DNA from 3 places in the Bradyrhizobium arachidis genome. Region 2 is predicted to be linked to each of the others. Evidence: riboswitches for the same ligand, from Rfam matches in the RefSeq annotation. Region 2 holds a riboswitch; each other region holds the start of a gene.
What was found. Region 2 has a riboswitch for cobalamin ahead of WN72_RS17405 (TonB-dependent receptor). Riboswitches for the same ligand answer to the same signal wherever they lie in the genome.
Positions count from the first base shown of each region.

Region 1: linked by a shared signal. The riboswitch ahead of WN72_RS16405 (TonB-dependent receptor) and the one ahead of WN72_RS17405 (TonB-dependent receptor) in region 2 are both predicted to bind cobalamin.
Region 3: linked by a shared signal. The riboswitch ahead of metE (5-methyltetrahydropteroyltriglutamate--homocysteine S-methyltransferase) and the one ahead of WN72_RS17405 (TonB-dependent receptor) in region 2 are both predicted to bind cobalamin.

Region 1 covers NZ_CP030050.1:3,559,400-3,561,599, forward strand. The annotation lists gene WN72_RS16405 (TonB-dependent receptor) at 1-894, opposite strand, end outside; cobalamin riboswitch at 1,021-1,228, opposite strand; gene WN72_RS16410 (DUF2147 domain-containing protein) at 1,467-1,937, shown strand; gene WN72_RS16415 (oxidoreductase) at 2,126-2,200, shown strand, end outside.
Region 2 covers NZ_CP030050.1:3,767,892-3,770,091, reverse strand. The annotation lists gene WN72_RS17405 (TonB-dependent receptor) at 1-1,170, opposite strand, end outside; cobalamin riboswitch at 1,287-1,488, opposite strand; gene WN72_RS17400 (histidine phosphatase family protein) at 1,561-2,133, shown strand.
Region 3 covers NZ_CP030050.1:2,248,572-2,250,771, forward strand. The annotation lists cobalamin riboswitch at 497-698, shown strand; gene metE (5-methyltetrahydropteroyltriglutamate--homocysteine S-methyltransferase) at 801-2,200, shown strand, end outside.

The sequences.
Region 1 (2,200 bases), 210 kb from region 2:
CCAGACCTTCAGGCTATCGTTGACGCGATAGTTCAGCTGGCCCGAGACATTGCTGAGCCTGGAGTAGCTGTCCTCGATGAAGCTCTTGTCGTTGAAATGGCTGATGTCGAAGCGGTAGTCGAGGCCATCGATCAGCGTAGAGCCGCCCGAACCATAACCGGCGCGATAGCCGTTGAAGGAATCGTAGGAGGTGAAGGCTTCGTTGACGATCGGACCGGTATGCGGCGCTTTGGTCACGTAGTTGACGGCGCCGCCGGTTGCGCCAAGACCTGCCACCAGCGAGTCCGGTCCCTTGATGATCTCGACCTGTTGCAGGCCCGCGACATCCATGGGACGGCCGGTCATGGTCGACGGCCCGATCGGAATGCCGTTGTAGAGGGTGTTGAGCTGATCGCCGGAAAAGCCGCGCATCGAGAAGATCGCGGGTGCCCCGGGCGCATCGCCGCCAGTCACGCCGACTGCCGCCTTTGCGACGTCGGTGGTGGTCCGGATGCCCAGGTCCTGCATGGTCTGCTGGCTGATGACCTCGACGGTCGCCGGCGTCTCCCGGGCCGAAATGCCGAGGCGAGAGGAGACCCCGGCGACGGCGGCGGTGTTCAACGGTGTCGTGTCGCCGGCGGGCGGGTTGGTGGGCCTTGCAGCGATCGGTGCTGTCGGTCTTCGCCCCGTGGCCCGGCGGGCGGTCCGAGGCTTTTGGTTGCCCGGGCTGATTGCAGGCGCCGTCCTCGGTGTGGACGGGGAGACAGTCACTGGACCGATCTCCACGGGCGGCTTGTCACGGTCCACGCTCTGCGCGATCGCAGCCGCCGACAGCGACACGGAAGAGAGCAGGGAGATCAGGAAAACACGTGAATAGCCTGGCGCAACGCCGGCACGAGAATGAAGAGTTTGCACGACAACGCTCTGCGGCGACGCAAATAAACTGTCACCGCGGTTGCCTTAGTCATCTACCTTCGCCCCAGGCGGCAGATGCAGCGGCTACTTGTCCGACATCGGGGCACCCCGCCCAATGCGTTCGCGCGTGACTCATGGCTGGCAGCAGGTTTCCTGGCTCGCGGGTCATCGCCTTCGACCGCCTTCCCAGAGGCCCGAACGGGGCTCCAGTGGTTCGTTTGGTCGTCGGCTATCCGCCTACAGTTGCGGGGGCAGCCGCGGAATTGTCCGTCGAGACGGACGCACCGCATTCCCTTGAATAGTCCTTGCGGACACTACCGATCATGAAACTGGCAGCTGGCGATGAAGCCGTCAATATCCGAAGGGGACCCGTCGATTGGCCCGACCTTCGATAATGGCCATGTGTGGCTGTTTTGCCCGACCATCCAAATCCGCGCCGGCATCGATTGGCGCACCGCGCAATTCCGCTGGCGCCTTCTGCCGCTGCAAACGCTGTTCCCGAAATCTAGAGACATTTGCGAGACCTGCGAGCGCCTCGATCGCTCGCCCAACCGCAAACCAAGGAACGCACCATGCAAACGTCGCTTCACTCCCGTCGATCCGCCATCTTCCTGCTGATGGCAGCCGTGAACATCGGACAGATTTCGATGGCGCACGGCGAGGTGCCAGTCCCCGATGCGATCGTCGGGACATGGGAGGCGGACGACGGCACGGTGAAGCTCGACATGTTCAGGAGCGGAACGGAATTCCAGGCGCGCATGCTCTACGGCAACGAGATCGTGGAGGCGGACAACGTGACCTTCAAGAAGGACGCCAAGAACCCCGATCCCGCGCTGCGTGCGCGGTCGCTGAAGAACATTGTCTTCATCGCCGGCTTGCGCTGGGAGGATGGCGAGTGGGGCGGCGGCACGATCTATGACGCCTCGTCCGGCCGCACCTACAACTGCAAGGCCACCGTCAAGGACGGCAAGATGCACCTCCGAGGCTATCTCGGGCTGCCGGCGATGGGACAAACCCGCACATTCCACCGCGCTCGCGGGTGAACGGATTTCCGCCAGCCCCGAACTGTCTTGCCAAAGCGCGGTCGCGGGTACCGCGCTTTTTCTTGGGAATACGGCGGCTCAAATCGGTCGTCAGGATTGGCGTGTTGTGCAAGTCTGTTGGCGTGCTTGGTCAGTCAATTCCTGCCACGGAGGCCGCAGGATAAGGGCAGGAACGAAGAGAGGTTGAAATGTTCGACAAGTCGAAGAGAACGGCGCTCGTCACCGGAGCGTCCTCCGGCATGGGCAAGGAAATCGCAAGGCGT
Region 2 (2,200 bases):
GGTGCGCTCGGCGCCGTAGCCATAGGCCTGGCTCTTCAGTGTCAGGTCGGGCGCGAGCTTCAGCTCGAAGCCTCCGCGCAGCCACACTTCCTGGGCGACGTTGCGATTGTCGAGGACGTTGTAGTTGGTGTTGAAGGTGCGGTCGTCGATGGTGACCGCGCCGAGATTGGTTCCGTTGTAGTTGGAGACGTAATTGCCCGAAACGATGCCGCTCGTCGCATGCGAGCCGCTGAAGGCGATCGGCACCAGCGGCGCGCCCCAATAAGCCTTGCCGCGGTCCTCGCGATACTCGATCGCGCCCCAGACCTTGAGGCTGTCGGAGATGCGGTAGTTGAGCTGGCCCGACACATCGAACGTTTTGGTGTTGGTGTCGTCGGCGAAGCCGTTGAGAGAGGAGCGGCTGATGTCGAAGCGATAGTCGAGGCCCTGGACATTGGTGCTGCCGCCCGAGCCGTAATGGGCGCGGAACGAGTTTAGCGAGTCCCAGGAGAAGTCCGCCTCGTTGCGGATCGGGCCGGTGTGCGGCTGCTTGGTGACGAAGTTGATGGAGCCACCGGCGGCGCCCTCGCCCGACATCAGCGAGGCCGGGCCTTTCAAAAATTCCACCGCTTCCAGATTGGCGGTGTCCGTGATCCGCGAGGTCATGTTCTGCGGACCGATCTTGATGCCGTTGTAGAGCGTGTTGATCTGGCTGTTGGTGAAGCCGCGCATCGAGAAAGCTGCGGGCTCGGCCGGATTGTCGCCGGAGGTGACACCGACCGCTCCTTGCGCCGCCTCGGACACGGTACGATAGCCCTGCTCGCGCATGGTCTCGGCCGAGATCACCTCGACGGTCGCCGGTATCTCCCGCACGGTCAGGCCGAGGCGCGAGGCGCTTTCCGCGACCGCATTGGAGTTGAGCGGCGTCGGTGCCGCAGCGTTCGGCGCCGCCAGCTTTGGCGCGGCCGGTGCGGTCGAGGGCCGTCGCACAGCCGTACGGCGGGCGCTTGCCGCGTCCCGGCCGGCCGGCTTGGCCTGCTTGCGGGATTGCGGGGGCGACACCTCCACGGGCGGCAGCGGCTCGCGAGCCTGCTGCGCCGACGCAGCGGGAATATCAACGGCGACAATGGATGTGAGTGCGGCCGACGCAAGCAGAAAGCGGCGCGGTCGTACGATACGGATGGAAGACACGGTCCTGGACCTCGGTGTGACGTCAGTGGCACGTCACCGCGAACCAAGGTCCCATCATCAGGCTTTCAGCCGTGCGATGAAGCCGAATGTCTGTACTCCCCGACCGACATCTTCGCGTGTGACCACGGCTGACGGCAGGTCTCCTGGCTCGCGGGTCGTGACCGCTTCGTCGCCTTCCCGGGACCGAGGACCCAGTGGCTTCTGACGAAGGATTCACCGCTTACAGTTGCGGGGGCAGCTACGGCATTGGGGACAAGGTCCCCGCACCGCATTCCCTTTTCATCCCCTCTCGGGGAAACCGTCAGAGGCATCTAGGATTACGACCAAGACAGAGTCAATGTGCAAGCTGCGGCGTTATTGCCACAGCGCCCAATTTCCTTGGAGATGAGCATGGAAGGCGAGACCTTCCTCTGGCTGATACGGCATGCGCCCGTCGACGGCGTCAAAGGCACGATCCATGCCGCCGACGCGCCGGCCGATCTCCGCGATCGCGCGCAACTCGAGGCGCTGCGGCAGCGCCTGCCGCGGGATGCTGCGAGCTATGCCAGCCCATTGCGGCGCACGGTCGAGACCGCGCGGGCGCTGGGGCTGGAGCCGACGCTGGTGAGCGAATTCACCGAGCAGGATTTTGGCGACTGGACCGGCCATCGGCATGACGAGCTCGCAGCGACCGGCGGCGAGGCCTATGCGAAGTTCTGGAGCGATCCAGCGCGTGGAAAGCCGCCGGGCGGCGAGAGCTTTGAGGATCAGGTCGCGCGCGTCCGGCTCGGCCTGTCACGGATTGGCTCGGGCCCAGCCGCGCTCGTCGTCCATTCCGGCACCATCCGCGCCGCGCTCTGCATCGCGCTCGACCTCACGCCTCAGGCAGCCTTGCGCTTCGTCATCGATCCGCTGTCGCTGACCCGGATCGACCGGCTCACGACCGGCTGGCGCGTCGTCTCCGTCAACCAGCGGATCAGCTAAAGCATGATCCGGAAAAGTGCGCAGCGGTTTTCCGAAAAGATCATGCTGAAACAACAACCTAAAGCGC
Region 3 (2,200 bases), 1.5 Mb from region 2:
TTACCGGAGTGTCAGCTTTCGACCTCTGGCATGCCTCTGGGTACTCGCGGCCGAGAGGCCAGAGCGCGTTTGACGCTTCTTTCGCGACAACCGGCACTCGCGCCGAGCATTTGGAGTCTGGCTGGCACTGCAAATCAACGTGCCGGTCAGGTATGTTGCTGACTTTGCCACGTGTCTTAGGCCTATGCAGCACGGATCCAGCTGGTCGAGAGGGCAGCTGGATGGCGGACGCGCTCGAAGAACCTGCTGGGAAGCCTGGGACACGCATCAAATGCGTTCTGCTCTAGGCAGCAGTCCCGACCGCGGAAGCCGCTTTATCCCTTCCACCGAACTGGCGTGCGGCCAGAGGGCAGCTGCGATGGTCATCACAATATCGCTGACTGCAGAGCGCATCTACATCGACTCAGCGATAAGGATGCGCGGTCATTCGCGTAGCGGATGTCGCAGCACCAGCTTGCGACATAATCTGAGAGGTTGACGGAAGACTTGTCTTGCCGATAATCCAAGTCGTCGAGGTTCTCCGGTCCCACTTGATCCGGAGCTAAGAGGGAAGCCGGTGACAATGCCGGCGCTGCCCCCGCAACTGTGAGCGGCAAGCCGCTGTCCAACGATGTCACTGAAGCCTGCGCGGCTTCGGGAAGGCCGGACAGAAGCGATGACCTGCGAGCCAGGAGACCTGCCCCGACAATTATTCGTCCACGGGCGGGGTGTCCCGGTGGTGCGCCAAGCAGCCGTCGCACCGCGCGACTTCCCCTGCCTGCGTCCGCCACGGCCTTTGCCCCCAATATGGGGTTAACGCTATGTCTCTTCTCTCCCTTCCGGTTGCCACGCTTGGAACGCCACGCATCGGTCCAAGGCGCGAGCTCAAACTCGCTCTTGAAAGCTATTGGGCGGGAAAACGCAGCGAACTGCAGTTGCTCGAGGACGCAGCTGGCCTGCGTGCCGCAAACTGGGCTCGTCAGAAATCTATCGGCGTCACCGTCATTCCATCGAACGATTTCTCGCTGTATGATCAGGTGCTCGACACAAGTGTCATGGTTGGCGCCATCCCAGAGATCTACGCTTCGAACGCCGAATCCGTTTCGCTGAAGACGTACTTCGCCATGGCCCGGGGATCACAATGCGGCGATCAGGATGCGAGTTGCGGTCGCGGACCGCGCGGATTTGGCGCACCCGCTCAGGAGATGACCAAGTGGTTCGATACCAACTACCACTACATGGTCCCCGAGTTTCGCAGAGGGCAGACTTTCAGGCTATGCTCTCGCAAGCCGATCGAGGAGTATGAGGAAGCCAAGGCCCTTGGCTTTCAGACCCGTCCTGTCCTGATCGGGCCGGTCACATTCCTAAAGCTCGGCAAGAGTCTCGATCCTGCGTTCCAGCCACTCTCACTGCTGGATGAACTGATACCGATCTATATCGAGGTTCTGCAGGAATTGGCCAAACGTGGGGCAAATTGGGTTCAGTTCGACGAGCCCTGCCTGGTTCTTGATCTGGATGAGAGGGCGCGGCAATCTTTGCGACATGCCTATGATCGGCTCGCCAAGGAGGTGCCGGCCATCAAGATCTTAGTTGCCAGCTATTTCGGCGACCTCGGGGACAATCTGAACACCGCGTTGAGCCTGCCAGTTGCCGGACTACACCTCGACCTAGTTCGAGCGCCACAGTTGTTGGACCAGATCATCGCTGGCGGCCGAGGTGATCTCGTCATGTCGCTCGGTGTCGTCGACGGCCGGAATGTATGGCGGTCGAATTTGTCATCGCTGCGCCAGCGGCTCGAACCCGCGATTGCGAAGCTCGGCAAGGACCGTGTACAGATTGCCCCATCCTGCTCGCTGCTTCATGTACCGGTCGATGTTGAACTTGAAACCGGGCTCGCTTCCGACGTCAAGAGCTGGCTTGCTTTCGCGGTCCAGAAGATGCGGGAGCTTGCGATCCTGGCGCGGGCACTCGCAGGCGACCAGAATGTTGCGCCAGCTCTTGCCGAGTCGGAATGTGCCGCGACTGTTCGCCGGACTTCGCCGAAAATCCGTGATGCCAATGTCGCTGTCCGGATGAAAGCGATCGATCAGACCATGCGTCGACGCGGGAGCCCATTTGCCCGTCGTGCCGAGATCCAAAGCAATCGTTTCGGACTACCGGCTTTTCCTACCACGACCATCGGATCGTTTCCGCAGACCACAGAGGTCCGGAATGCCCGTGC